Regions from separate parts of the Amycolatopsis sp. NBC_01488 genome, predicted to be linked through region 3. Evidence: riboswitches for the same ligand, from Rfam matches in the RefSeq annotation. Region 3 holds a riboswitch; each other region holds the start of a gene.
The links. Region 3 has a riboswitch for S-adenosylmethionine ahead of OG738_RS17130 (methionine ABC transporter ATP-binding protein). Riboswitches for the same ligand answer to the same signal wherever they lie in the genome.
Positions count from the first base shown of each region.

Region 1: it holds a riboswitch for S-adenosylmethionine, as region 3 does, so the genes downstream of both, thrC (threonine synthase) here and OG738_RS17130 (methionine ABC transporter ATP-binding protein) in region 3, are expected to answer to the same signal.
Region 2: it holds a riboswitch for S-adenosylmethionine, as region 3 does, so the genes downstream of both, OG738_RS26070 (aminotransferase class V-fold PLP-dependent enzyme) here and OG738_RS17130 (methionine ABC transporter ATP-binding protein) in region 3, are expected to answer to the same signal.

Region 1 covers NZ_CP109434.1:5,003,169-5,013,024, reverse strand. The annotation lists gene lepA (translation elongation factor 4) at 1-395, opposite strand, end outside; gene OG738_RS24180 (class I SAM-dependent methyltransferase) at 511-1,131, shown strand; gene OG738_RS24175 (VOC family protein) at 1,128-1,502, opposite strand; gene OG738_RS24170 (DMT family transporter) at 1,526-2,389, opposite strand; gene rpsT (30S ribosomal protein S20) at 2,721-2,981, shown strand; gene holA (DNA polymerase III subunit delta) at 3,222-4,202, opposite strand; SAM riboswitch class I at 4,339-4,472, shown strand; gene thrC (threonine synthase) at 4,486-5,751, shown strand; gene OG738_RS24150 (DUF4231 domain-containing protein) at 5,867-6,376, shown strand; gene OG738_RS24145 (ComEC/Rec2 family competence protein) at 6,382-8,763, opposite strand; gene OG738_RS24140 (ComEA family DNA-binding protein) at 8,760-9,479, opposite strand; gene OG738_RS24135 (DegV family protein) at 9,637-9,856, opposite strand, start outside.
Region 2 covers NZ_CP109434.1:5,447,901-5,457,756, reverse strand. The annotation lists gene OG738_RS26085 (AsnC family protein) at 1-639, shown strand, start outside; gene OG738_RS26080 (RluA family pseudouridine synthase) at 636-1,565, opposite strand; gene lspA (signal peptidase II) at 1,562-2,146, opposite strand; gene OG738_RS26070 (aminotransferase class V-fold PLP-dependent enzyme) at 2,579-3,994, opposite strand; SAM riboswitch class IV at 4,032-4,146, opposite strand; gene OG738_RS26065 (M23 family metallopeptidase) at 4,230-4,886, opposite strand; gene OG738_RS26060 (potassium/proton antiporter) at 5,100-6,578, opposite strand; gene OG738_RS26055 (ArsR/SmtB family transcription factor) at 6,674-7,357, opposite strand; gene OG738_RS26050 (penicillin-binding transpeptidase domain-containing protein) at 7,503-9,128, opposite strand; gene ileS (isoleucine--tRNA ligase) at 9,214-9,856, opposite strand, start outside.
Region 3 covers NZ_CP109434.1:3,506,591-3,516,446, forward strand. The annotation lists gene OG738_RS17100 (ATP-binding cassette domain-containing protein) at 1-472, opposite strand, end outside; gene OG738_RS17105 (PadR family transcriptional regulator) at 554-1,153, opposite strand; gene metG (methionine--tRNA ligase) at 1,206-3,002, shown strand; gene OG738_RS17115 (TatD family hydrolase) at 3,013-3,849, shown strand; gene OG738_RS17120 (transglycosylase family protein) at 4,137-5,561, shown strand; gene rsmA (16S rRNA (adenine(1518)-N(6)/adenine(1519)-N(6))-dimethyltransferase RsmA) at 5,953-6,789, shown strand; SAM riboswitch class I at 6,927-7,017, shown strand; gene OG738_RS17130 (methionine ABC transporter ATP-binding protein) at 7,227-8,237, shown strand; gene OG738_RS17135 (4-(cytidine 5'-diphospho)-2-C-methyl-D-erythritol kinase) at 8,308-9,270, shown strand; gene OG738_RS17140 (ABC-F family ATP-binding cassette domain-containing protein) at 9,511-9,856, shown strand, end outside.

The sequences.
Region 1 (9,856 bases), 1.5 Mb from region 3:
GCGAGGTACAGGTTGGCCAGCGTCTGGGCCTCGATCCCCTGCGCGGCGTCGACCAGCAGGACGGCGCCTTCGCACGCCTCCAGCGCCCGCGAGACCTCGTAGGTGAAGTCGACGTGGCCGGGGGTGTCGATCATGTGCAGGACGTGGTCCTGCCCGTCGACCTTCCAGGGCAGCCGGACGTTCTGCGCCTTGATCGTGATCCCGCGCTCGCGTTCGATGTCCATCCGGTCGAGGTACTGAGCGCGCATGGCCCGCTCTTCCACGACGCCGGTGAGCTGCAGCATGCGGTCGGCCAGGGTGGACTTGCCGTGGTCGATGTGCGCGATGATGCAGAAGTTCCGGATCAGCTCCGGAGGCGTGAAGGTGGTGTCGGCGAACTTGTTGAGCGCTGTCACTCGAATGAGTCCTCGGAAAGTCGGGGATGGCCACCTCTATCCTCCCACGGCCCTCCGGGTGCGGGTGGGGGTCATCCCCGATGCGGGGTTCCGCGATCCGTGGTGCCCTCGAAGGATGAGCACTTCGCGCCAGCCGGCACCCCCTCCCCCGCCGGAGACCAGCGGCTTCGCCCGCGTCCTCGACCGGACGTTCGGTCACCCGTCCGGACCGCTCGGCCGCCTCGGCGGCTGGGTGATGGCACGGGGCAACGCCGCCACCGAGCAGCGGATCGTCGACCTGGCCCGGATCGAGCCGGACGAGACCGTCCTGGTCGTCGGCCCCGGTCCCGGCGTCGGCCTGGCCGCCGCCGCGCGGCTGGCCGGGCGCGCCATCGGCGTCGATCCCTCGCCCGAGATGCTCGGGCTCTGCCGGGAGCGCTGCGGCGACCGCGCCGAGCTGCGCGAAGGGTCGGCCGCGCACGTCGGCGAGCCCGACGGGTCCGTCGACGTCGTGCTGAGCGTCAACAACGTGATGCTCTGGGACGACCGCGCGGCCGGGTTCACCGAGCTGGCCCGGGTGCTGCGCCCCGGCGGACGGCTGCTGCTGTCCGCGCACGAGAAGTGGCTGCCCGTGAGCAGGCACGTCCTGGCCGACGAAGCCGCCGAAGCGGGCTTCGCCGACCTGCAGACCTGGACCTGGGACCCGCCCGGCTTCGCCGCGCTCGCCGCGCAGTTGCGCGCCGTCAAGCCCGCCTAACGGGTGTCCGTCCGCATCGGGTGGCCCTCGGGCACCTCGACCAGCACGATGCGCGTGCCGTCCGGGTCGGCGATCCAGGCCTCGTCGAGGCCCCAGGGCTCGCGCTGGGCGTCGCGCACCGGTTCCCAGCCCTTCGCCTTCAGGTCGGCCATGGTGCCGGCCAGGTCCCGGACCTGCAGCCAGAGCGCCAGGTCGGGCGACGAGCCCGTCTCGCCCCGGCCGGACACCTCCAGGGAGCCGTGGCCGAGGAAGAACACCGTGCCGCCGGGGAACTCACGCTCCACGGCCAGGCCGAGGGTGTCGCGGTAGAACGCCGTCGTCGCGTCGACGTCGCGCGGGCGGATCAGCAGCCGGCTCTTCAGGACTTCCATCCGACCATCCCTACCGGACGTGCTCAGGCGGCCGCAATCGCGGCGATGCCGGACAACACGATCACCGACCCGGTGAGCCGCCGCGCGGCGTCGCGCTCCCCCAGCACCAGCCAGCCGGCGAGGCCGCCGAGCACGATGCTCAGCTCCCGGGCGGGCGCGACCAGGCTGACCGGCGCCATCGTGAGGGCGAACAGCACGAGGATGTACGCGACCGGCGACAGCAGCCCGACGACCAGCACCTCGCGACGCTGCTCACGCCAGATCCGCGTCACCTCGGCACGGCCGGCCAGGGCGCCGGGCACGAGCAGCACGCTCTGCAGGACCGAGCCGAGCCCGAAGTAGACGACGGGCGGCACGCCGAGGCCGGTCACCGAGTGGGCGTCCCAGAGGGTGTAGCCGGCGATGACGGCGCCGGTCAGGAGCCCGTAGAGGACGCCGGCCTTGACCGCCCGCGGGTCACCCGTCCTGCGGCCGGTGCTGATCACCAGCACCCCGGCGATGACCAGGAACGCGCCGAGCAGGCCGAGCGGGCCGGGCCGTTCGCCGAGCACCAGGACGGCGGCCAGCACGGACAGCAGCGGCCCGGTGCCGCGCGCGACCGGGTAGACGACGGAGAGGTCGCCGACGCGGTACCCGCGCTGCAGCACGATGCCGTAGCCGATGTGCAGCACCGACGTGACGACCGCGGCCACCAGCCAGCTCCACTGTGGACGTTCCGGCTCGACGACCAGCAGCACGACCGTCACCGGCAGGAGGACCACCGCCGAAGCCGTGTAGTAGAGCCAGACGAACTGGGCGCCCCCGGAGGAGATCCGCTTGGCGGCGAGGTTCCACGCGGCGTGCACGACGGCCGCGATGAGGACGAAGGACAAGGCGGTGGTGTTCATGGGACCCCTTCGGGTTTTCGCGCGCGCGAAAACCGGGTCCTCCAGGCTTTTGCCCCGTCAGATGAACGACCGGCCGTCCGGGCCTGCCGATGGTGCCGCTCGGACCAGGCCCGCCGATCCTGGTTGGGTGAAGCGGGGTGCGCGGACCGGTGACGGAACCCTAGGCACTGCCGTCACCCACGGTACTCCCGGCTCCGGACGTCCGCGGCCCGGCTGTTAGAGTCATCGCTCGCTGCCCGTGCGGCATTCCGTCATGGAGGAAACCCGCTCTCCGGAGTGGGGCCACTTCAGCGCGGCGGCGAATCTCACCGAGTGAAACAGGAGTTGCCCGATGGCCAACATCAAGTCGCAGATCAAGCGCATCACGACGAACGAGAAGGCGCGTCAGCGCAACCAGGCGATCCGGTCCTCGGTGAAGACCGCGATCCGCAAGGTCCGCGAAGCCGCCGAGGCCGGCGACAAGGCCAAGGCCGTCGAGCTGCAGCGCGACGCCGCCCAGAAGCTGGACAAGGCCGTCTCGAAGGGCGTCATCCACGCCAACCAGGCCGCCAACAAGAAGTCGGCGCTGGCCAAGCGCGTCAACGCGCTCTGAGCTGGTTGATTTCTGGGAAAGCCCCGGCTTCGGCCGGGGCTTTCTTCATGTCCGGGTGCTTCGCGCAGTGGGTTCGGTGCTGCGGGTCGGCGGTCGCTCGCGGGGCGCGCCGGTAAGTGATGGGTACCGCAAGTCTCGCGGGCACACATCCGGTGGCGGCGGGCACCGCAAGTCTCGCGGGCACACATCCGGTCGCGCATCCGGTCGCGGTAGGCACCGCGAGTTCCGCCTGCCGCGGCGTCAGCGGTCGCCCTTGGCGGCCGCCACCTCCAGGACCGCGCGCTCCAGCGCGTAGCCCGGGTCCGCAGCCACACCCTTGACCTCGGCGTTCAGCCTCGCCACCACGCGCATCGCCGTGGCCAGGCCGTCCTGGTTCCAGCCGCGGGACTGGCCCTGGGCCTTGCGGACCTTCCACGGCGGCATGCCCAGCTCGCCCGCCAGCTGGTTCGGGTTGCCGCGGCCCGCGCCCGAGACCCGGGCGATCGTGCGGACCGCATCGGCCAGTGCGTCCGCGACCAGGACGTGCGGGACGCCCAGCTGCATGGCCCAGCGCAGCGACTCCAGCGCCGCCGAACGGTCGCCGCTCACCGCCTTCTCCGCGACCGCGAAGCCGGTCACGTCCGCGCGGCCGCGGTGGTACCGGCGGACCGCCTCGGCGTCGACGTTCCCGCCCGCGTCCGCCACCAGCTGCGTCGCCGCCGAGGAGAGTTCTCGCAGGTCAGAGCCCACGGCGTCGATCAACGCCGCGACCCCAGCCGGATCGATCTTGCCACCTGCCCGGCGCACCTCGTGCCGCACGAACTGCTCGCGCTCGGCCGGCTTGGTCAGCTTCGGGCACTCCGTCACCTCGGCGCCGGCCTTCTTCAGCGCCGCCGGGAGCGTCTTGCCCGCCTTGCTGCGGCCGCCACCGGTGTGCACGATGACCAGCACGACGCCGTCCGCGGGGTCCTTCAGGTAGGACGCGACGGCGTCGGCCAGCTCCTGCGAGATGTCCTGCGCCGACTCCAGGACGATCACGCGGCCCTCGCTGAACAGCGACGGGCTGACGAGTTCGGCCAGCTCCGGGGCTGTGAGATCCGACACCCGGACGCGAGTCAGCTCGGCCGTGGCGTCGATCGCGCGGGACGCGGCGAGCGTGTCGCGGACGGCGCGCTCGATCAGCAGTTCTTCCTCACCCAGGACCAGGTGCAGCGGGGCCGGGGCGGTGGCTTGCGCGGTCACGGGAGAATCCTCTCACTTGCGCTGTCGTGCGCCCGCTCCGGTGATGTCGAGCGGCCACCATGGCACGGCGTGAGCGCCATGTCGTACGGTGTCCTCGAGGCAGCGCGCCGATCGGCGCGCGCCGACAACCGAATACCGCTCATCCAGAGGGGCAGAGGGAACGGCCCGACGAAGCCCCGGCAACCGGCGTACAGCCCGTCATCCCGCGATCGCGGGGTAGCTGACGACCACGGTGCCAATTCCGGCCCGCTTCGGCGGGGCAGATGAGGAAAGGAACCTCGCGATGACCGCCACCCTCGGAACGACCTCCGCCACGAAGACCCCGGATCTCGGACCGGCCGTCGAACTGGTGTCGAAGGAAGAGGGCCACCGGCAGCCGCTCGCCCCCGAATTCGTCTCCGCCGAGGACTTCTCGCCGCTCGAGGTCGCCTACGACTTCGGCCGCGTCCGCCGCGAAGACATCGAGGCCGGCCCCAAGAACATCTGGCGCTACAAGAAGCTCCTCCCGGTTCCGTCCAACGTCGAAGAGATCCCGAACACCGAGCCCGGCGCGACCCGGCTGATCCGCGCCGACCGCCTCGCCAAGGAGCTCGGCCTCAAGCGCGTGTGGGTCAAGGACGACACCGGCAACCCGACGCACTCGTTCAAGGACCGCGTGGTCGCCGTCGCACTGGCCGCGGCCCGCGAGTTCGGGTTCGAGGTGCTCGCGTGTCCCTCGACCGGCAACCTGGCCAACGCGACGGCCGCCGCCGCGGCCCGCGCGGGCTGGCGGTCGGTCGTGCTGATCCCGAAGACCCTCGAGCGCGCCAAGATCCTCACCACCGCGGTGTACGACGGCGACCTGATCGCCGTCGACGGCAACTACGACGACGTCAACCGCCTCGCCACCGAGCTGGCCGGCGAGCACCCGAAGTGGGCGTTCGTGAACGTGAACGTCCGGCCGTACTACTCGGAAGGCTCGAAGACGCTGGCCTTCGAGGTCGCCGAGCAGCTCGGCTGGCGCATCCCGCCGCAGATCGTCGTGCCGATCGCCTCCGGTTCGCAGCTGACCAAGGTGGACAAGGGTTTCCGCGAGCTGGGCCAGCTCGGTCTCGTGGATGCCGGCCCGTACAAGGTGTTCGGCGCGCAGGCCACCGGCTGCTCGCCGGTGTCGGCCGCGTTCCGCGCCGGCCAGGACGTGGTCCAGCCGGTGAAGCCGGACACGATCGCCCGCTCGCTGGCGATCGGCAACCCGGCCGACGGCCCGTACGTGCTCGACATCGTCAACCGCACCGGCGGCGCGATCGAGGACGTCACCGACGAAGAGGTCGTCGAAGGCATCCGGCTGCTGGCCCGCACCGAAGGCATCTTCACCGAGACCGCGGGCGGGGTCACCGTCGCGACGGCGAAGAAGCTCGTCCAGACGGGCAAGCTCGACCCGGACGCCGACACGGTCCTCCTGATCACCGGCGACGGCCTCAAGACCCTCGACGCGGTCGAGAACCACATCGGCCCGAAGGCGACCGTGCCGGCGTCCGCCAAGGCCGTGAACGAAGCGCTCGGCTACTGATGTCCTGGCCGGGGCGGGCCACGCGGCTCGCCCCGGCAACACCTCCTTTCCGCGCTCCCTGGGCCGCTAAGGTCGACACCCGCCAGGCGTCGGCGCGGTCCAGGAGGTTCGGGGTATGAAGTGGGCTGAGAACACGTCCGGCGATCTCGCCGAGCACTGGATGGTCACCGCCGAACGCGACGGCCGGGCCTTGCCGGTGACGGTCATCGCGAGATGGCGGTGGTACAAGAGAGGCGCCCGGCGAGACCGGCTGCGGTACGGCGTCATGGAAGTCGTCGCCCTCGTCGGCTCGGCCGCGATCCCGGTGGCCGCCGCCGCGCACCTCGACTCGGTGGTCATCGCCGCGCTGGGCGCCCTCGTCCTGATCGCCACCGGCATCCGGACCACGTTCGGCATGCACGAGAACTGGGTGGAGCACAGCCAGATCGGCTACGCGATCGAGCGTGAAGCCGCATTGTTCCTCCATTCGTCACCGCCTTACGACGGCCCGGACGCCGTCCGCGAGCTGGTCGCCCGCGTGGAAAACCTCGCCGACGAGGGTGGGCGCCAATGGGTCCGGCGCCGGATCACCGCCGAACGCGGCCGCCGAACCCAGGAGAGCGCCCCCCACCCCGCCGTCGAATGATCCGCTCAGCGGCGCGGCGGGCCGCGCGGCTCGCCCCGGCGGGCTACCGCCGGACCGGCCGGGTCGCCGACCACTGCCGTGTCACCGTCGACGTCGGTTCGGGTCACCAGGGCACCCAGCGCCGTCAACGTGTCCATTGTGGACTTACTCGGGTGGCCGTAGGTGTTGCCCGCGCCCACGCTCACCAACGCGACCCGTGGCGCCACGGCCGCCAGGAACGTCGGCAGCGAGTAGCGAGAGCCGTGGTGCGGAACCTTCAGTACGTCCGCCTTCAGGTTTCCGACGTCGGCCAGCAGGTCGGCCTGAGCCGCCAGTTCGACGTCGCCGGTCAGCAGCACCCGGCCGGCCGGGGTTTGCGCTCGCAGGACCACCGAGCTGTTGTTGATCGTCGTGCCGTCCTGCTGCCCGGCCGAGCGGGCCGGGACATAGCGCGGGCCGAGGACGTCGAGGGACAGCCCGGGCCACGCCAGCCGCTCCCCCGGGTTCAGCTCGACCAGCGGCACCGCCTGCCGCTTCGCCTCCGCGGCGACCTGGCGCCACGCCCACTCGGGCGCCCGGCCCGGGCCGACGGCGATCCCGCCGACCGCCCGGCCGTCGAAGACCGAGGCCAGGCCGCCGATGTGGTCCGCGTGCAGGTGGCTCAGCACCAGCAGCGGGATCCGGTCGACGGACAGCCGGTGCAGGCACTCGTCCACCGGCCCCGGCTCGGGCCCGGTGTCCACGACGACGGCGCGTCCCGGCTCCGCGGTCGCCAGCACGACCGCATCACCCTGCCCGACGTCGCACTCGACCATCGCCCAGTTCCGCGGTGGCCACGCCGGCGCCAGCACCCGGACCGGCACGAAGACCAGCAGCGCCCCGACGACCAGCACTGCCATGACCAGCCGCACGCGCCGGTGCCGGGCGGCCAGCACCAGCACCACGAGCACGGCCGCGGCGAGCAGCCCGCCCGTCCAGCCGCCGGGCCACGCGACGACGGCGCCAGGAGCCCGCGCGCCGTGCCGCGCCACCGTGATCAGCCACTCGGCCTCCGGTTCGGCCAGGTGCACCAGGACCGTCCCGGCACCCGGCCACCACGGGCCGACCACCGTCGCCAGCACGCCGAGCACCGTCGCCGGGGCCACCACCGGGGCGGCCAAGACGTTGGTCAGCACCGAAACCAGGCTCACCGAGCCCGCCATGCCCGCGAGGACCGGCGCCGTCACGAGGAACGCGGCCAGCGGGATCGCCAGGCCTTCGGCGAACCCCGGCGGGACGCCGCGGCGCACCAGGACGGCGGCCCAGCGGGGCGCGATCAGGACCAGCCCGGCCGTGGCGAACACCGACAGCGCGAACCCGAAGTCCGTCGCCATCGCCGGATCCGTCACCACCAGCAGGCACACCGCGAAAGCCAGTGCGGGCAACGCCGAGCCGCGCCGGCCCAGCGCCAGCGCCAGCAACGCGACCGCCGCCATCACCCCGGCGCGCAGCACGCTCGGCTCCGGCCCGACCAGGAGGAGGAACCCGGCCAGGCAGGCGCCCGCCAGCACCGCCGACAGCCGGGGCCCGAGCCGGAGCAAGCGCAGCAGGAGCAGGACCGCACCGCACGCCACGGCGAGGTTTCCCCCGCTGACGGCGGTCAGGTGCGTGAGCCCGGCGGTGACGAACTCCTGCTCGACCCGCGGCGACAACCCGCTCGTATCGCCCAGGACCAGCCCCGGCAGCAGGCCGGCGGGTTCCTCCGGCAGGTCCTGGCACCGGTCGTGGAGTCCGGTGCGCAGCTCGGCCGCGATCCGCTGCCACCACGGGGCCGGCCCGAGTTCGCCCGGCGGACCGCGCACGGACAGCACCGCGACGGTCAGGTCCGAGCCCCGCGGCGGCATCAGCAGCCCGGTCGCCGTCACGTCCTGGCCCGGCAGCAGCGACGCCCACTGCGCGACCGGGGCCAGCAGCAGGACGCGTCCGGACGACGTGACCGGCCGTCCGTCGACCGACGCCGTGCGGACGTCGGCGGTGAGCACCACCGACCGGGCACCGGCCTGCTGGCCGGCGTATCCGGCACTGCGCACGGGCTTCGGGCGCTCGGCGACGACGACCCGCACCGCCGCGGGGAGTCCCTCGGCCGAGGCCGCGCGAAGGTCGTCACGCTGTGCGTCCCGGATCCGCCAGGCGATCGGGCCGGCGGCGACCAGTCCCAGCACCAGCAGGGCCGCCGCCGCGCCGAGCGCCCGGCGACGCCCGCGCGCCCGCCAGAGCACCAGCCCGGCGAGCACCGCCGAGGCGAGGCCGACGGCGACGGCCGTCCACCAGCCCAGCAGCAGGCCGCCGAGGGCGGCGAGCCAGCACGTGAGCGCCGCCGGGACCAGCCGCATGTCCTGCCGGGTGTCGGTCGTGGGAAGTGTGCTCATCCGACCGTCACCTGCTCGCGAAGTTTTTCGAACTTGCTTTCTCCGATGCCTCCGACGTCGCGCAGTTGCTCGACCTTCGTGAAGCCGCCGTGCTCGGTGCGCCACTGGACGATCCGCTGGGCCGTCACCGCGCCGACGCCGGGCAGCGTGTCGAGCTGATCCGTGCTCGCCGCGTTGAGGTCGACCTTGCCGCCCGCCGGGGCACCGGCCGGCGCGGCGGCGGGCGCCGGGATCCCGACCGCGAGCTGCTCCCCGTCGGTCACCCGGCGGGCGAGGTTCAGCGCGGTCAGGTCCGCGCCGGGATCGGCGCCGCCCGCGGCCCGCAGGACGTCCGCGACCCGGGCGCCCTGGACCACGGTGACCAGGCCGGGCGACCGGACGCGGCCGATCACGCTGACGACGAGACCGGCCTGGGGTGCGGCCCGGGCCGTGGCCTCGCTCGCCGGTTTCGCACTCGGCAGCGCGGGTGGTGACTCAGGTGCCGGACGGCCGCCGAGGAGCGCGACCGAGCCGAGGACGATCACCACGACCGCCGCGGCGACCCCGGCGAACGCCCACCGGCGGCGGCCGGCACCGGCCGGTCCGCCCGGCAGCCAGCGCCGGACCAGCCGGCCGCCGGGCCCGACCGTGCTCGCGTCGGGCGAGAGCTGGTCGGCCAGCCAGGCGAGCCGGTCGTTGACGGGAGGGCCCGGATCCCGGGCGGGCTGCTCGAACACACGATCGACGTTAGGGCCCGCGGGAGGCGTCCGACAGGGGTGCCGCCGCGTTCTGTGGACAACCGGGGTGATGTGGACGGATCCACCCGGCCGGGCCCGGGAACGGCCGTTTCCGTCGTACCCGGGTGGCATGCTGGAGGGTTCGGCGCGCCCGCGGCTAGTGCCGGGACGGCACCGTCCGCTGGACGACCACCCCGAGCACCCCGGGCCCGGTGTGCGCCCCGATCACCGCGCCCAGCTCGGAGACCACGCAGCCCGCCGAGCGCGGCACGGCCTCCTCCAGCCGGTTCGCCAGCTCGACGGCCCGCTCCGGCGAGGCGAGGTGGTGGACGGCGAGCTCGACGTCGTCGTCCCGCGCGGCCTGGGCGGCCAGCTCG
Region 2 (9,856 bases), 1.9 Mb from region 3:
GGTCCCCACCACGTCCCAAGCGCGCCCTCGGGGCCGCACGCCGTCCAGGGGACGCCGTCCGGGCGGTACCCGGGCCCGCCGCCCCGCCCGCCGCAGCAGCGGCCGCCCCAGCAGTTCGCGCCGCCGGTGCCGCTCGACCCGGCCGTGAGCACGTGGGGCCTGCCGCAGACCGCGTCGTGGGCCCGCGGCGACGAACCCGCCCGGCCGGCCGGGACGGGCAGGCGGGGCCGCATCGGTGAGGTCCTGGAGACCCAGGGCCTGGAGGGAGAGCAGCTTTCGGTGCAGCTCCTCGAGGTCCAGGACCCGGCGGACTACCTGTTCGGCGCGGCGGGCTACCGGCTGGAAGCGGGCGAGCGCGCGGTGGTCGTGCACACCGAGATCACCAACCGCGGGCCGATCCCGTTCGCGTCGCTGCCCGACAACTACCTCGAGCTGCTCGCCGCCGACGGCACCGCGATCGGCAAGGCGCCGGTGTCGCTGACGTCCCGGCCGCCGCACAAGATCGGCGTCCAGCCGGGCGAGACCCTGGGCGGCCACACGGTGTACGTCCTGCCGGACGCGACGCGGGTGGTCTCGGTCCGCTGGAGCCCGCGGCCGGAACCGGACGAGCGCACGCTGACCTGGTCGATCGAGGACTAGTAGCTTTCGTCCTGCAGGATCTTCAACGCCTTCGCCAGGTCGTCCGGGTACTCCGACTCGAACTCGACCCAGCGGCCGTCCGCCGGGTGGGCGAACGCCAGCGTCTTCGCGTGCAGCCACTGGCGGCTCAGGCCGAGGTGGCGGGCCAGGACCGGGTCCGCGCCGTAGGTCAGGTCGCCAACGCAGGGGTGCTTCAGGGCCGAGAAGTGCACGCGGATCTGGTGCGTCCGCCCGGTTTCGAGCTTGATGTGCGCCAGCGACGCCGCGCGGAACGCCTCGACGACCTCGTAGTGCGTCACGCTCGGGCGGCCGCCCTGGACGACCGCGAACTTGTAGTCGTGGCGCGGGTGGCGGTCGATCGGGGCGTCGATCGTGCCGCGCATCGGGTCCGGGTGGCCCTGGACGATCGCGTGGTAGCCCTTGTCGACCGTACGTTCCTTGAACGCGCGCTTGAGCACCGTGTACGCGTGCTCGCTCTTGGCCACCACCATCACGCCGGTCGTGCCCGCGTCGAGCCGGTGCACCACGCCCTGGCGCTCGGCCGCGCCCGACGTCGCGATGCGCAGGCCGGCCGCGGCGAGGCCGCCGACGACCGTCGGGCCGGTCCAGCCCGGGCTCGGGTGCACCGCGACGCCGACCGGCTTGGAGATCACCACGATGTCGTCGTCGTCGTGCAGGATCTTCATGCCCTCGACCGGCTCGGCGACGACCTCGACCGGGTTCGCCGGCTCCGGCAGCGTGATCTCCAGCAGGCCGCCGCCGGAGAGCCGGTCGGACTTGCCCGCGGGACGGCCGTCGAGCAGGACGTCGCCGGATTCGGCCAGCTCGGCCACGACCGTGCGGGAAAGGCCGAGCAGCTTCGCGAGGCCGGCGTCGACCCGCATCCCGTCGAGCCCGTCGGGCACCGGGAGCATCCGCGAGCTCACGCCTGCTCCTCCTGCTCGGCGACCTTCTTCTTGTCCTTGGTCGACGTGCCGTCGTAGTCCTTGCCCAGCAGGGACAGCAGCACGATCAGCGCGCCGCCGACGCAGATCGCCGAGTCGGCGATGTTGAAGATCGCGAAGCCCTTGCCGTTCGGGGCGAACGCGGAGATGAAGTCGACGACGTGGCCCTGCAGCCCGCCGGGCGCGCGGAAGATGCGGTCGGTCAGGTTGCCGAGCGCGCCGGCCAGGACCAGGCCGAGGCCGATGGCCCAGCCGATCGAGCGCAGCCGCCGCGACAGCCAGACGATCGCGATGACGACGGCCAGCGCGACCAGCGCGAGCACCCACGTCATGCCGGTCGCCATCGAGAACGCGGCACCCGGGTTGCGGATCACCTGCAGGTAGATCAGCCCGCCGAGGACCCGGACCGGCTCCTTGCCCTCGAGGTTGGCCGCGACCAGGTTCTTCGTCACCAGGTCGATCGCCCAGAACACGACCGCGACGGCGAACACCCAGCCCACGCGGCGCTTCGGCAGCGGCTCCGCCGGGGCTTCCGGCGTCTCCTGCACGGTCTCGGGCGCCACCTCGGCGGCGGCAGCGTCGGATTCGGTGTCGGGTTCGGAGTGGCTGGGCTCGGTGCTCACCGCTCCATTGTCCACGGCACTGGTCAGGCCGCGTCGGCGGCCGCGAACAGCACGCCCGCCGCCACGAGCGCGCCCGCCGTCGGCGGCAGGAACACGCCCGTGACCAGGACGAACACGCCGGTGGCCACCAGGAGCCAGCTGCGCTCGTACGCAGCAGGCCCAGCGCCGCGACGAGCGCGCCGCGCACGTCACCGGACAGCCGGAACCGGAGCGCGCCGGCCAGGTCCAGCAGCGGAACGGCCGCCGGCGTGCCGACCCAGCGTCGCCGACGGAACGACGTCAACCGCGGCGGCCGTGACGATCTGCGCCAACCCGAGCAGTGCCAGCGGAAACCGGAAACGCTGCCCTCTCCCCCTCGGCCCAGGCTGGTGCTCAGCAGAACGGCGGCAGCTCACGCGGGTCGCCGACGGGCGCCCAGCGGCCGTCCGCCTTCGCGTACTCCCAGCGAGCGCCGCGCGCGACGATCTGGCGCAATGCCAGCACCACGCGGTCGACGTGCTCTTCGGTGCTGCCCAAGCCGAGGCTGACGCGGACCGCCTGCTGCCCGGTGCCGCCGGTGACGCCGATGAGGCGCTTGGCCGCGATGTGGGCGCAGAAGGCGCCGTCGCGCACGCCGATGCCGTACTCGGCCGAAAGAACCGCGGCCAGCCAACCCGGGTCGAAGCCGTCGACGACGAAGCTGACCGTGCCGACGCGGTCGACGGCTGCGTCGAACAGCCGCAGCTCGGCGCAGCCCGGGATGCCCTCGAGTCCCTTGCGCAGCCGGGTGAGCAGCGCCCGCTCGTGCGCCACCACGGCGTCCCAGTGCTCGCCGAGGGTCTCGCACGCGACGCCGAGCGCGTACACGCCGACGGTGTTGGGCGAGCCGGCTTCGTGCCGCTCGGGGCCGGTGTTCCAGACCACCGCGTCCTCGGTGACGAGCTTCGTCGCGCCGCCGCCGGCGAGGTACGGCCGGGCGGCGCGCAGCCAGTCGGCGCGGCCGATCAGCGCGCCGGCACCGAAAGGCGCGTACAGCTTGTGGCCGGACACCGCGACGTAGTCGACGTCCAGCTCCTTGATCGAGATCCGGCGGTGCGGCGCCAGCTGGGCGGCGTCGAGCGCGACGCGGGCGCCGTGCTTGCGCGCCACGGCGGCGATCTCCGCCACCGGGAGCAGTTCACCGGTCACATTGGACGCTCCGGTGACGACGACCAATCGCGGTCCCTGCGGGGAATCCGCGAGCGCTTCGTCCACAGCGGACACTGCAGCGAGGCGCGTCCGCGGGGTCGGGATCCGGCGGACGTTCGGGCCCGGCCACGGAAGCAGCGCGGCGTGGTGCTCGGTGTCGAACACGATCACCGTGGTGTGCCGGGGCAGGCTGCGGGCGAGCAGGTTGAAGGAATCGGTGGTGTTGCGGGTGAACACGACGGTGTCGGTCCGGCGGGCGTCGACGAAGCGGCGCAGGACGTCGCGGGTGCGCTCGTAGAGCTTGGTGGAGACCTGCGACGCGAAGCCGGCGCCGCGGTGGACGCTGGCGTACCAGGGCAGGAACTCGTCGACCTTGGTGCGGACGGCGTCGAGGCACGGGGCGCTCGCGGCGTGGTCGAGGTTGGCGTAGCCGACGGTCTCACCGGTGACGAGCGGGACGCGCAGCGACGCACCGGCGACGGTCGGGATGTGGTGCGGGGCAACGGTTTCCGGGGTGGCGCCGAGTGCGGTCGGAGCGGGCTCGGCGACGGTTTCCGGCACGCGTGGGCCGGCTTCGGCCAGGGTGGTGATCGTGCTGGTGCGGTCGATGGCGAGAGTCATCGGTGCCTCCTCGGCGGTCCGGGGGACCCCGGCGAGGGGCCCGCGCTTGCCCGTCGCACGACGCGACCGGCCCGGTCTTCACCCGGGGCACCCCACCGCGGTAGGAGGGTTGCCGGCCAGCAAGCCGGGGCTTCGCGCTGGCACTCATGACCTGAGCCAGAAGGTAACCGAAAACGCGGCCGGCGGCCAACCCCGCCGCACGATCTGAGACGCCGCTCACACAGCGTGAAGGCCGTCAGGGGTTGGCGCGGAAGCGTCCCGGCAGCTGCGTCACCGCGTTGTCGGCGAGGTGCGTCGCGGTGCCCGTGTACTGCTCGGCTCCCGCGGTGAAGCGCCAGCCGCCGAGGGTCTTCCCGTCGACCGGCTCGCCGCTGGCCGCCGCGACCGCGGTCGAGACCTCCGCGTACGACTTGCCGTCCCAGTTCGCCGCCGGGGCGTCCGGCAGGGTCCAGAGCGTGAAGTGGACGTGGGCGCCGGTGCTGCTGCCGCCGCACGGGAGCGCGTTGCCGGTCGAGCCGAGTTCGGCGCCGGCCTCGACGTGCTCACCGTCGGTGACCTTGATGCCCTCCAGGTGGTAGTACCCGGTCCGCCAGCCGCCGGCGTGGTCGATGGTCACCCAGTCGCCGCCCGCGCAGTGCTGCAGGTGCACGGTGCCGGCCAGCGGCGCGCGCACGGTGCGGTCGGCCGGGCTGAAGTCGATCGCGTTCTTGACGCCGGTGCTGCCGTCGTCGGAGTGGATGCCGGCCGAGTACACCTGCTGACCCGCCTTGAACGGCAGGGCGAGCGCCGGGAACGGACCCACTTCGGCGGTCGCGGCCGGCGCGGCGGCCAGCCCGAGGACCGCGGACATCGCGGCGATCAGGACCGCCCCACGACCATGCAGTTTCGTCACCGTGCGTACTCCTTTGACCTAACGCTCACCCATTCGAACTAACCGGATCGAGCGCACAGTAGGCCAAAGGTTGGATCATCGGGAAGATCTTGCGGAGTAAAGCTCACCCTCGTGGAAGAAGATCACGAGGTCAGCACAAGAACCGGACAACGATCGGACAACGAGGAGATCGGCGGCGGGCAAGTCGTCCGATCGGTCACGACCACGAACGGGTTAGCGACCCGATTCGCCCAGCCACCGGGCGAGGCGCCCGGCCCGGTCCACCGCGCGGAGCCGGCGTTCGACGTCGTCGCGGACGCCGCTCGTCGTGACCACCAGCAGCTGGTCGTGCTCCTGGAGCCGGCTGGTCTTCTGCGGCGTGAAGCCCGCGCCTTCGCGCACGACCAGGCTGACCGTCGCGCCGACCGGCAGCCGCAGCTCCGAGAGGTACACGCCGTGCAGCTTCGAGCCCGGCTGGATGCGGACCTGCAGCAGCTCGGCGCCCAGCTCGTCCAGCGGCGCGGAGTCGACCTCGATCTCGTGCGGCTCGGACTTCCTGGCCAGCCCGAGCTTGCGCCCGAGCGGCCCGAGGGTCGCGCCCTGCACCAGCGTCAGCACGATGACCAGCACGAACACCGCGTCGACCAGCCGTTGCGCGCCCGGGAGCCCTTCCGAGAGCGGGATCATCGCGAGCACGATCGGCACCGCGCCGCGCAGCCCGGCCCACGACAGGAACGCCTGTTCCCGCCACGGCAACCGGAACGGCAGCACCGAGAGCACCACCGAGATCGGCCGCGCGAGCAGCAGCACGACGGCGCCCGCGACCAGGCCCGGCACGATCGTCTCGAACAGCCGGCTCGGCGAGGCGAACAACCCGAGCAGCACGAACAGCCCGATCTGCGCCAGCCAGCCGAGCCCTTCGGCGAACGAGAGCGTGTCCGAGCGGTGCGGCAGCCGCGAATTGCCCAGCACCAGCGCGGCGACGTAGGTGGCGAGCAGCCCGGACGCGTGCGCCAGCTGCCCGGACGAGTACGCCACGACGCACACCGCGACCGTCGCGAGCGGGTACAGGCCGGTCGCCGGCAGCGCGGCCCGGCGCAGCGCGACGCCGCCGAGCCAGCCGAACGCGAGGCCGATCGCCAGGCCCGCCCCCAGCTCGTAGACCACCAGCAGCGGCAGCGTCCAGTCCACTGTGGTGCCTTGGGCGAGCACGACGACCGCGATGTACGCCGGCGCGTCGTTGATGCCGGACTCCAGCTCCAGCGCGCCGACCAGGCGTTTGCCGATCCCGGCCGTGCGCAGCACGGAGAACACCGCCGCCGCGTCGGTCGAGGCGAGCACCGCGCCCCACAGCAGCGCGAACCGCCAGTCGAGGCCCAGCAGGAAGTGCAGGGCCGCGCCGGTGACCGCGACGCTGACCGCCACGGCCACTGTGGACAGTGCGATTCCGAGGCCCAGCGAAGGTTTCACGGCCGACCACCGCGCCGTCAGCCCGCCTTCGGCGAGGATCATGACGAGGGCGGCGAGGCCGAGCGACTGGGTCAGCTCGGGGTTGTCGAACCGGATGCCGAAGCCGGCTTCGCCGAGCACCACGCCGATCCCGAGGTACAGCAGCAGCGACGGCAGGCCGAGCCGGATGGAGACGCGCACGGCGAGCACGGAGGCGAGCAGCACGACACCGCCGACGCCGAGCAGCACGGGAAGCTGGTCCATGCCGCCTCCCTCCGAGTGCCGTGGGCACTCAGAATAGTGAAGCGGTCGGGTTAACTCGTTCGTGTACCGCCGACCGGAGTCGGGCACCCGGTGTGTTAAGGCGTACTCAGGGCGTCGAGATCGACACCGAGCGCGGCGAACGGCTTGGCCGCGCTGGGATGCACCTTCACCGCGCGGTGGCCGTCGGGGGCGACCCAGCCGGCGTCGACCGCCCGGTCGAGCAGCGCGGCGGGCAGCGCGCCGGCGAGGTGGTCGCGCCGCTCCGTCCAATCCAGACAGTCGCGCAGCAGCGGCCGCCGCCCGGCGGCGAGCGGCACGCCGAGCCCGGTCAGCACTTCGCGGCCGCGGCCGGTGAGTGTCAGCCCGTCGGCCGTGTCGACGAGCCCGGTCGCGAGCATGCCGTCGCGGACGGCCACGCCGAGCACGCCGGCCAAGTGGTCGTAGCAGGTCCGCGCGAAGCCGAGGCGCTTCACCCGCAGCGACGCCTTCAGGCTCTTCACCGGCCGGTGCTCGGCGTGCTGGGCGAGGTGCTCGATCAGCTCGGCGACGCGCGGGTCGGCGATCCGGACGTAGCTGGCCCGGCCCTGCTTCACCCGGACGACGAACCCGGCGTCGACCAGCCGGGTGACGTGCTCACTGGCCGTGGAGAGCGCGATCCCGGCCGCCTTGGCCAGCTCGCCGACGGTCCAGGCCCGCCCGTCGAGCAGGCCGAGGCACATGGTGGCGCGGCTCGGGTCGGCGAGCACCGCGGCAACCTCGGCGAGAGCGATCGTCTCCATGCGCCCACGGTACGGCGGCGTCGCTTCGCCCGCCGCCGAACCTTCCGACCGGAACGGTCGGCTCACGTACCCGCACAATCGGCTCACGTACCTGGACGGTCGGCTCACGGGCCGACCCTTTGGATACGCGAGCCGACCCGCTGGGTCAGAGGGCCTTCAGGAACTTGGCGGCGAGGGCGACCGCGGGGCCCGAGTCGTTCGAGTTCTCCAGGACCACCGCGAACGCGACGTTGCCGCGGTAACCGACGAACCAGCCCGTGGCGTTCGAACCGTCGCCGAACTGGGCCGTGCCCGTCTTGCCGAACACCGCGCCCGCGCCTGCCGCGGCGCGGCCCGTTCCGCTGGTCACCACCGCGCGCATCATCGTCCGCACCTGGCCGAGCACCGCCGCGGGCGGCGGCGAGTAGCCCTTCACCACCTGCGTATCCAGTTCGTGCCACAGCCGCGGCGTGATCGCCTTGCCGGACGCGACCGTCGCGGCCACCAGCGCGCCGCCGAGGCAGCTGGCCTGGATGCGGCCCTGGCCGAACCCGTCTTCGACCTGCTCGTCCTTGCTCGCCGCGGGCTCGACCTTGCCCAGCTCGGTGTTGATCCCCGGGATCTCGTAGTCGGCGTTGAGGCCCAGCTCGTTCGCGGCCTTCACCAGCCCGTCGGCCGGGAGGTCCAGCGCGAGCTGGCCGAACGTCGTGTTGCAGGACCGCGCGAACGCCGTCTGCAGGTTCGTCGCGCCCAGCTCGAAGCCTTCGTTCCGGACCGTCCGCGTGCCGATCGTCGCGACGCCGGGGCAGTCGACCGGCGAGCCCGCGGTCAGGCCGCTCTGCTGGATCGCGGCGACCGACGTCGCGATCTTGAACGACGAACCGGGCTCGTACAGCCCGTTGAGCGCCTTGGGCGTGGTCCCCGCGGCCGCGTTCTGCGCCACGGCCAGGATGTCGCCCGACCCGGCGTCGAGCGCGACCATCATGGCCGAGCCCTTGAAGCTGTTCACCGCGGCCTGCGCGGAGTTCTGCGCGGCCAGGCTCAGGCTCGACACCAGAGCCGGCGCGCCTTCGGCCGACGCCTTCCCGAACAGCGTCTCCAGGCTCTTCCCACTGGTGTCGACGCGCTCGACGGCGAAGCCGCCCCCGGACGCGGCGGTGACCTGCCCGGTGAGCGCCGAACGCAGCAGCGGCGCCGGATCGCCGTCCACCGCGCGCAGGCCACCGGATCCGCTGATCAGCAGCGGCTTGCCGTCGCGGTCGGCCACCGCCGTCGTGTCCTGCACGGCCGTGCTGATCACCAGCCGCTGCCCCGCCTCCAGCTTCGGGTGCAGCAGCGACGGCGCCCAGTGCACGAGCCACTTCCCGCCGGCCTGGGTCAGCTGGAACGTGACGTCGTAGGTCCAGACCTTGCCCGGCTTCAGCGTCCACGCGAAGCTGAACGTCCCGCCGGTCTGCGTCGCCCCGGCCGGGGTCGGCTGCAGGACGGTCAGCTTGGCCGTCAGCGAAGAGGGGTTCAGCGTGTTCCGCGCGTCCCGCAGGGCCACCGCGGCCGCCGGGGCGGCGTCGGTCAGCCGGCTCGCCGCGTCGGTGTTGTTCTCGGACAGGTCCTGCAGGTACTCGGTGATCGCCGAATGCGGGTCGATCGCGCCCGGGCTCTCGACGCTCGTCGCCCCGGCTTCGGCTTCCGGCGTCGATCCGCCGCCGTTCAGCACGAAGAACGCCGCCACCACGACCGCGACGACGAGCAGCGCGCCGCCGATCAGGACGCCGCGTCTCTTGGCAGGACTCATTTGCGCGATCCCCTCCCCCAAGGAAGCCGCCCCCGAACCGTCGGGGTGGCCAGTCGGGTTCTCACCCTACCGGCCACCCCGGCGATCAGGCCTTCGCGACCGCGACCGTGACCTTCGTGCCGTCGCCGACCGTGCCCGCGGACCCGTCGGCCACCGGGGCGTGGGTCACCGACGTCGCCAGCGTCTCCGACGCCAGGAACTTCTCGTGCGTCCGAGCCGCCTCGACGATCTCGGCAGGTGCGTCCACGGTCAGCGAGATCCGGTCGGCGACATCGAGCCCGGCGTCGCGACGCGCCTGCTGCACGACCCGGACCAGGTCGCGGACCAGGCCTTCGGCCGCCAGCTCGGGAGTCACCTCGGTGTCGATGAGGACCAGCCCGGACCCGCCGGGCAGCTCCGCCGCCGCGCCGCCGCCCTTCGCGACGAGCCGCCGCTCGAACTCGCCTTCGTGCAACGCGATCCCGGCCGCGACCACGGCGCCGCCCTGGAACGACCAGTCGCCCGCCTTGACGGCCTTGATCACGGTCTGGACGTCCTTGCCCAGCCGCGGGCCGGCCGCGCGGGCGTTCACCGCGACCTCGAACCCGCCGTGCGCGGCGACGTCGGTGGTCAGCTCGACCGCCTTGACGTTCACCTCGTCGCGCAGGATGTCGGCGAAGGGCGCCAGCGACTCGGCGTCCTCGGCCGCCACGACCAGCGACGACAGCGGCAGCCGCACGCGCAGCTTG
Region 3 (9,856 bases):
GCGAGTGGATCAGCCCGAGCGCGATGTCGAGCCGGCGGCGCTGGCCGCCCGAGAGCGTCCGGGTCAGCCGCTGGTCCAGCCCGGTCAGGTCGAGTTGCTCGGCCAGCTCGGCACCGCGCGCGATCGCGTCGGCCTTGCTCATCCGGTAGAGCCGTCCCTGCAGTTCGAGCTCGTCGGCGACCTTGGTCTCCGGCGAGCTGCCGCCGCCTTGGGCGACGTAGCCGATCCGCTCGCGCACCCCCAGCGGGTCGGTCAGCAGGTCGCGGCCGCCGACGGTCGCGGTGCCCGCGGTCGGCTTCAGCAGCGTGGTCAGCATGCGCAGCGTGGTCGTCTTCCCGGCGCCGTTCGGCCCGAGGAACCCGACGAGCTCGCCCGCTTCGACGTCGAGGTCGACGCCCTTCACCGCGTGTACTTCGCCCCCAGTGCGGCCCTTGCGGCGGAACCGCCGCTCGAGACCGCGTGCCGTGATCATGAGATCCCCTCTCGCAGGTAATCAAAGTTGACTAGCGGAAGCGGTCACTGTGCCCGAGAAAGGTCCGCTAGTCAAACTTGATTACCGAGCCGGTGGCTCGCCGAACGCGTCGCCGCGCTCGTCGGCCATCACGTACTCGCCCGCTTCCAGCCGGGCGATCAGGCCTTCGAGCCAGGCGAGGCTCGCGTCGGTGATGCCGCCCCACAGCCGGTACAGCTCACCGACGTGCTCGGGCGTGCCCAGCTCCATGCTCACCTTGATCTCTTCGAGCATCAGCTTCGCCTGCCGCTGCTCGGCCTCCAGGTGTACGAGCCGGTGCCGGAGCAGGTTGATCACGCGGGCGCGGGGGAAGGTCGTCATCAGCGAGATCGCGGCCGACAGGTCGGGGTGGTTGAGCTGGGGATCGGACAGCGCCTTCGCGAGCAGGACCTGGTACTCCTGCTCGCCGTCACCGGTGAGCCGGTAGGCGGTCCGGTCCGGCCCGCCCTCGCCCGGCTCGACGTCGACCTGTTCCAGCAGGTCCTCGGCGGTCATCTTCTTGAGCGCGTGGTAGATCGACCCGGGCTGGACGTTCGCCCACTTGTCCGCCGACCAGCTCAGCAGCTCGCGCCGCACCTGGTAGCCGTGCGCGCGGCCGTACATCCGCACCACCCCGAGCACGAGCAACCGTGTCGCCGACAACCGGGCCTCCCTCTCGACAATGCGCGTGACGCCCTCCGTAGGCTAATAAGGTATGAGCACCCCTGTGTTGACCGCGGTGGCCTGGCCCTACGCCAACGGCCCCCGCCACATCGGCCACGTGTCCGGATTCGGCGTCCCGTCCGACGTCTTCTCCCGCTACCAGCGAATGGCCGGCAACCGGGTGCTCATGGTCTCCGGGACCGACGAACACGGCACGCCGATCACCGTCCAGGCCGACAAGGAGAACTCGACCCCGCAGGAGACGGCGGACAAGTACACCCGCCAGATCGGCACCGACCTGCAGGGCCTCGGCCTCTCCTACGACCTGTTCACCCGGACCACGACCGGCAACCACGCCGAGGTGACGCAGCAGATCTTCCTGGCGCTGCACCGCAACGGCTACGTCGTGCCGAAGACCACGCGCGGCGCGATCAGCCCGTCCACCGGCCGCACGCTGCCCGACCGCTACGTCGAGGGCACCTGCCCGATCTGCGGCTACGACGGCGCGCGCGGCGACCAGTGCGACAACTGCGGCAACCAGCTCGACGCCGCGGAGCTGATCAACCCGAAGTCGCGGATCAACGGCGAGACGCCGAAGTTCGTCGAGACCGAGCACTACTTCCTCGACCTGCCGGCGTTCACCAAGACCCTCGGCGACTGGCTGTCGACCAAGACCGACTGGCGCCCGAACGTCCTCAACTTCACCAAGAACCTGATCGACGACATGCGGCCGCGGCCGATCACCCGCGACCTCGACTGGGGCGTCAAGATCCCCCTCGACGGCTGGCGTGACCAGCCGCTGAAGCGGTTCTACGTCTGGTTCGACGCGGTGATCGGGTACTTCTCGGCCAGCGTCGAGTGGGCGCGGCGGTCCGGGAACCCGGACGCGTGGCAGGAGTGGTGGAACAACGCCGACGCCCGGTCGTACTACTTCATGGGCAAGGACAACATCACCTTCCACGCCCAGATCTGGCCGGCGCTGCTGTTCGGGCACAACGGCGAGGGCGACAAGGGCGGCGAGCCCGGCAAGTACGGCAAGCTGCACCTGCCGGACGAGATCGTGTCCAGCGAGTTCCTCACCATGAGCGGCTCGAAGTTCTCGACCTCGCGCGGACGCGTCATCTACGTCGAGGACTTCCTGCGCGACTTCGGCCCGGACACGCTGCGGTACTTCATCTCGGTCGCCGGCCCGGAGACCCAGGACACCGACTTCACCTGGGACGAGTTCGTCCGCCGGACCAACTTCGAGCTGGCCAACGAGTGGGGCAACCTGGTCAACCGGTCCATCTCGATGGCGCACAAGAACGTCGGCGCCATCCCGCGCCCGGAGGCGCCGACGGCGGCCGACGAAGAGCTGAAGGCGTTGTCGCGCAAGGCGTTCGACACCGCGGGCGCGCACCTGGCCCGGTCCCGGTTCAAGCTGGCGGCGAGCGAGGCGATGCGGGTCGTCACCGCGGCGAACAAGTACATCTCCGACCAGGAGCCGTGGAAGCTCAAGGACGACCCGACGCGGCGCGACACCGTGCTGCACACCGCGCTGCAGGTCGTCTCCGACGCCAACACGCTGCTGACGCCGTTCCTGCCGCACTCGGCCCAGAAGGTGCACGAGGCGCTTGGCGGCACCGGCGTCTGGGCCGCCCAGCCGGAGCTGAAAGAGGTCGAGGACCTCGACATCGCCGGCCGGGTCAACCCGATCCTCACCGGCGACTACGCGGGCGAGCAGGCGAAGTGGGAGTCGACGCCGATCGAGGTCGGCAAGCCCCTGCAGAAGCCGTCGCCGCTGTTCACCAAGCTCGACCCGGCGCTCGGCGAAACCGGCCCGGAGTGGGCGCCGATCACGAAGGAGTAAGAGGTACTGCATGGGTGACGAGAAGCGCGAGCTGCCGCCGGTCCCGGACCGGCTCCCGGTGTCGGTGGTGGACGCGCACACCCATCTCGACGCGTGCGGCGCGGTCACCGCGGCCGAGGTCTCGGCCATGGTCGACCGCGCCGAGCGCGCCGGCGTCGCCCGCGTCGTCACGGTCGCCGACGACCTCGCCTCGGCGCGCTGGGCCGCCGAGGCCGCCACCTGGGACCGCCGGGTCTGGGCCGCCGTCGCGATCCACCCGACGCGCACCAAGGCGTTCGGCGAGGCCGAGAAGTCCGAAGTGGAGCGCCTCGCGGCGCAGGAGCGCGTGGTCGCCGTCGGCGAGACCGGCCTCGACTACTACTGGGACTACTCGCCGCACGACGCCCAGCAGGAGGCGTTCCGCTGGCACATCGACCTCGCCAAGCGGCTGGACAAGCCGCTGATGATCCACGACCGCGAGGCCCACGACGACGTGCTGCGCATCCTGGCCGAAGAGAATGCGCCGAACGCCGTAATCTTCCATTGTTTTTCCGGCGACGCGGAAATGGCCCGCAAGTGCGTCGACGCGGGGTATGTCCTTTCCTTCGCGGGCACGGTGACGTTCAAGAACGCGAAGGGGCTCCACGAGGCGGCCCGGCTCTGCCCGGCGGACCAGTACCTCGTCGAAACCGACGCGCCGTTTCTGACCCCCCACCCGTTCCGTGGGCGGCCGAACGAGCCGTTCGGCGCGGCCTACACCGTCCGTCACCTCGCGGCGCTCAGGGGCGAAGCTGTCCACGAAGTCGCCGAATCGGTCCGGACCACTGCCGAGCGGGTCTACCGACTCCCCAGTGTCACAACGGGTTGAACGCATTGCGACATCGGGGTTCCTCGATCGGCCACCTGATGGAGTGATGGGGATCACGACACTCCGGGGGGTGTTTGCGCAACCCGGCGGGACCCGTTACTGTCCCGTGATCGTGCCGGTCGGTACTGCACCATGCAGTTGCCGGCTGTTACGCCCACAGTCACGTCAGTGCACGTCGGGGAAGCGGAACCGGTGAGGTACGGCCGGAACCGTGACGATGGCGCCGGCTGCGGGCCCAGACGTAAAGACGCTGCCCCGAACGGCGTCTTGGGAAAGGGAACGACCCGGTGACAGGTAGCAGACAGGCTGGAGCGCGCTCGGCCGTCCTCGATCGTCATTTCGAGGACACCGCCTACGGCCAGCTCGACTTCTCCGACGACCCGAACATCACGCAGCAGGACATCCTCGCCGCGCTCGGCCCCGACGCCGACGCGATGATGGCCGAGATCGACGTCGACGTCGACGAGCTGATCCGGCTCATCAACGCCGAGACGACGTACCTGCCGCCGATCGTCATCCCGGACGGCCTCGAGGAGGACCGCACCGCTTCCCCCGAAGCGCGTCGTGCGGCTCTGGACGAGGGTCTTCGCCAGACCACCAAGGTCTGGAAGCGCCGCTTCCTCAAGGGTGCCGTCCTCAGCGTCATGATCAGCGTCGCCGGCGGCGGCGCGGCCGCGCTGGCGATGAACAAGAGCATCACGGTCGACGTCGACGGCCAGCAGCAGACCGTGCACTCCTTCGGCGACACCGTCGGCGAGGTGCTGCAAGACGCCGGCCTGTCCGTCGGCGCGCACGACTCGCTGTCCCCGTCCCCGCAGGCCGAGGTCGGCGACGGCGGCGTCATCAAGCTCGAGCGCGGCCGTCAGCTGAAGATGATCGTCGACGGCTCGGAGCACACCTCCTGGGTCCGCGCGACCCACCTCGGTGACGCGCTCGGCCAGCTCGGCATGGCGGGCGTGGACAAGCCCGGCACGTGGATGTCGATGCCGAAGGACGGCGAGCTGCCCCTGCAGGGCGCCACCGTCGAGATCAAGACCCTCAAGAACATCACGCTCTACGACGGCGCGAACGAGCCGAAGAAGGTCACCACCACCGCGGTCACCACGAAGGAGTTCCTGGGCGAGTACAAGCTCACCCTGGGCCCGGAGGACGCCGCCGAGGGTGGCCTGGACGTCAAGCTGGTCGACGGCGCCGAGGTGCACATCAGCCGCACCGGCGTCTCGACGGTCGTCCAGAAGGAGTCCATCGACCCGCCCGAGCAGAAGGTCGACGACCCGGACCTCGCCAAGGGCAAGACCTCGGTCGAGGACCCCGGCACGCCCGGCGAGAAGATGGTGACCTACAAGGTCACGCAGAAGAACGGCAAAGAGGTCTCCCGCGAGAGCGTCTCCGAGCAGGTCATCACCCCGCCGAAGCCGAAGATCATCCACGTCGGCACCAAGCAGGCCCCGACGCCGGACATCGGCGACGGCTCCGCGTGGGACCGCATCGCGAAGTGCGAGTCGGGCGGCAACTGGGCCATCAACACGGGCAACGGCTACTACGGCGGCCTCCAGTTCGACAAGCGCACGTGGGACGCCTACGGCGGCGACGAGTACGCGGCGCTCCCGAACCAGGCCTCGCGCGAGCAGCAGATCGCGATCGCGGAGAAGGTCAAGGCCGCACGCGGCGGCAGCTACAGCGCCTGGCCGGTCTGCGGCGCCAAGGCCTGAGTCTTCCTTCGAAACGGCCCCCGTCCCAGGTGGACGGGGGCCGTTTCGCGTGCGCCAAGGGGCATCACCCGTGTCCCGAGAGGCATCACCCGTGATCAGCGGGGCATCACTCGTGATCAGGCGGGCATCACGCCGATGCCCCTCCAATCACGCGTGATGCCTCCCCAATCACGCGTGATGCCCCTCCAATCACGTGAGATGCCCGGCTGATCACGCGAGTTCCGCCTTCAATCACGCGAGTTCCGTCCCTGATCACGCGAGTTCGGCCTCCGGTCACGCGAGTTCCGTCCCGGATCACGCGAAATCCGCTTCCGGGTGCGTGAGCCGGCTCTGTGGGGACGTGAGCCGACCGTCCGGGGGCAGGGGACGACCGCCTGGGTAGGCTCGTCCGGTGGTTGAACTGCTGGGACCGGCCGAGATCCGGGGGCTGGCGGCCGAACTCGACGTGCGGCCGACCAAGAAGCTCGGGCAGAACTTCGTGCACGATCCCAACACCGTCCGGCGGATCGTGGAGCTGGCGAACGTCGGCCCGGACGACGTCGTCCTCGAGGTCGGGCCCGGGCTCGGGTCGCTGACCCTGGGGCTGCTCGCCACCGGCGCGCACGTCGTCGCCGTCGAAATCGATCCCAAGCTCGCCGCCCGGCTGCCCGGGACCGTCGCCGAGCGTGGGGCCGAGGCCGCCGGGCGCCTCACCGTCGTCGGTGCCGACGCGCTGCGCGTCACCCGTGACCAGCTGCCCGAGCCGACCGCGCTCGTCGCGAACCTGCCCTACAACGTCGCCGTCCCGGTCGTGCTGCACCTGCTCGCCGAGCTGCCGTCCCTCCACTCCGGCCTCGTCATGGTCCAGACCGAGGTCGCCGACCGGATGGCGGCCGGCCCCGGCAGCCGGATCTACGGCGTGCCCAGCGTCAAGCTCGCCTACTACGGCCCGGCGCGCAAGGTCGCCGCCGTGCCGCGCTCGGTGTTCTGGCCGGTGCCGAACGTCGACTCCGCGCTCGTCGCCTTCGAACGCGGTGACGCTCCGGCGTCGGACGACCGCGATCGGCTCTTCGGCCTGGTCGACGCCGCTTTCTCACAGCGCAGGAAGACGCTCCGCGCCGCGCTCGCGGGCTGGGCGGGCTCGGCCGAGCGGGCCGGGGAGCTGCTCACGGCGGCCGGGATCGACCCGAAGACCCGCGGTGAGCAGCTCGATGTGCACGACTTCGCCCGGCTCGCCGCTGTCCGTTAGCAAGTCCACAGTGGAAGTGAAAGCGGTCCGGCGAAAATACCCCTCCTGGCGTGCCGTCTCGCGATTCGGACACCGCCACTCGTGTGATCTGGGCCGATGCGCTTGCTTTCGCTCCTCGGGATCGGTTTTACTCAGTACGTCCATCCCGAGCGACTGAGAGACCTGGCTCGCCGAAGTCGCAGCAACCACCCCCCACGGGGCAGGTGCTACCGCCAGGACCGATGGAGGCCGTTTCCGATGAAGAGGGTAGCCCGCCCCCTGCTCCTGACCAAGCGTCGCGTCGTCGACGAAGGCCGCCGCTCCGTGACCGCATGTCGACGCTCCCACTGAGCTTGTCGTAGCCGGTCCACCTCTTCTTCACGCACCGTCCTCTCAGGACGGACTTCGCTTGCGGCCGGGTGCCGCGCGTCGCGCGCACCCCGTTTTCTGGAGCCTTCGTGATCACCGTCGAAAACCTGTCCAAAACCTTTGCCACCAACGGAAATTCGGTTCTCGCTCTGCGCGACGTGAGCGTCGACGTCCAGGCGGGCTCGCTGTTCGGCGTGGTCGGCCCGACCGGGTCCGGCAAGTCCGTCCTCGCCCGCTGCATCGCGCTGCAGGAGCGCCCCGACCGCGGCGTCGTCCGTCTCGACGGCCTCAACACCGGCACGCTCGACGGCCGCCGGCTCCGGGAGATCCGTCGCCAGCTGGGCGTCGTCTCGACGAAGCCGACGCTGATCGCCGAGCGGACGATCGCCGGCAACATCGCCTCCCCGCTCGAGCAGCTCGGCATCGACGGCCCGCAGCGCCGCAGCCGGGTCGGTTCGCTGCTCGACCTCGTCGGCCTGACCCAGCGCGCGACCCAGCGTCCCGGCGAGCTGTCCGAGGGGCAGCTCCGCCGCGTCGCGGTCGCCAAGGCGCTGGCCGCGGCCCCCGCCGTCCTGCTCGCCGACGACCCGACCGCCGGCATCGACCCGGAGGAGGCCGGCGCGGTGCTCACCGTGCTCGACCGCGCCCGCTCCGAGCTGGGCACCACCGTCGTGGTCACGACGCCGGACGCCAGTGTGGTCCGCCGGGTCTGCGACGACGTCGCGGTGCTCGAAGACGGCACGGTCGTCGAGCGCGGCAGCGTCCTCGACCTGATCTCGAACCCGGCCAGCCGCACCGCGCAGGCGCTGCTGCCGGCCATCGAGACCACCCGCGCGCAGTCGGCGCGCTACGACCGCTCGGTCGACGTCGTGCTGGTCGGCTTCGCGTCGGTCGGTGCGCTGCTGCCCGAGGCCGCGGGCCGGTTCGACGTCGAGTTCGCCACCATCGGCGGCGGCCTGACCCGCATCGGCGACACCCCGGTCGGCCGGTTCCGCCTCGGCGTCCGCGGCGAGCGGGCGGACGCGGCGCTGGCGTGGGTCGCCGAGCGCGGTGGCCACGTGACGCACACCGCGCGCGGCCCCCAGGGCGTCGCGGCCTGATCGAACGCTCGAGAACGCCCCGATGCGCACGTCGCATCGGGGCGTTTTCGCGGGCACGTAGGCTGGTCGGGTGCTCGCCGTAGTTCCGCCTCCAGTCACCGTCCGGGTCCCGGCCAAGGTCAATCTGCACCTGGCGGTCGACGACCTGCGCGAAGACGGTTACCACGAGCTGGTGACCGTGTTCCAGGCCCTGTCGCTGACTGACGAGGTGACCGTCGCGGTCACCGAAGAACCGGGCCTGGAGATCTACGGCGAAGGCGAGGGGTCGGTCCCGACCGGCCCCGAAAACCTGGCCTGGCGCGCGGTCGAAGCGCTTTCCGCGCACGTCGGGCGCACCGGTGAGCCGAAGGTCCGCGTGGTGCTGCGCAAGGGCATCCCGGTCGCGGGCGGCCTGGCGGGCGGCAGCGCCGACGCGGCGGCGACCCTGGTCGGGCTGGCTTCACTGTGGAACCTCGACGTCACGCGCGACGAACTGGCCGAGATCGCCGCCGGGCTGGGCAGCGACGTCCCGTTCGCGCTCTACGGCGGCACCGCGCTGGGTACCGGGCGCGGTGAGCGGCTCGTCCCGGTGCTGTCGCGGCACACCTTCCACTGGGTGCTGGCGTTCGACGCCGAAGGGCTGTCGACGCCGAAGGTGTTCAAGGAGCTGGACCGCCTGCGTGTGGACGGCAACCCGCCGCGGATCGGCTCGCACACCCCGGTCGTCGAGGCGCTGGCCTCGGGCGACCCGCGGCAGCTCGCGCTGCTGCTGGGCAACGACCTCCAGGCGGCGGCGGTTTCGCTGCGGCCCGGGCTGCGCCGGACGCTGCGGGCCGGCGTCAACGCGGGCGCGCTCGCCGGCACGGTCTCCGGATCGGGCCCGACCTGCGCGTTCCTCTGCGAGAACGCGCAGTCCGCGGTCGAAGTCGCCGCGGAGCTGTCGGGTGCGGGGGTGTGCCGCACGGTCCGGGTGGCGCACGGCCCGGTCCCGGGTGCGAGAGTGGTCGGCGGGGACGACGCGCCGCGCCCGGCATCGCCGCGGGTGCACGCGTGAAGCACGCCGAATTCCCCGGCCCACTGTGCGGTCCGGGAATACGAACATGCCGGTGTGGCGTTGTGTTCGTGGGTCGCCGAGGCTCGACTGCGTCCAAAGTGGACTTGACCGGTCGTCGCCATCGCTTCGTCAACAACGTCGAAGTGCGTCGGGCGACCCGAAATTCGGCTCACACCGGGACCATCGAATCCTGGTTCGGCCTCGTGGCAGTGTCTCCCAAAGAGAGGATCGGCTGAGCGGATGGCCAACCTGGTCAACCTGGAGGCGGTGAGCAAGTCCTACGGGGTGCGCCCGCTCCTGGACGGCGTGTCGCTCGGCGTCGCGGCCGGCCAGCGCATCGGCGTCGTCGGCCTCAACGGCGGCGGCAAGACCACGCTCCTCGAAGTCCTTTCCGGACTCGCCGAGCCCGATTCCGGGCGGGTGAGCCATGTCGGCGGCCTGCGGATGGCCGTCGTCACCCAGCGGACCGAGCTGCCGGAGGGCAGCACGGTCGGCGACGTCGTCCTCGAACGCTACGGCGCCGAGCACGAATGGGCGGCCGACGCCCGCGTCCGGTCCATTGTGGACGGGCTCGGGATCACCGCGA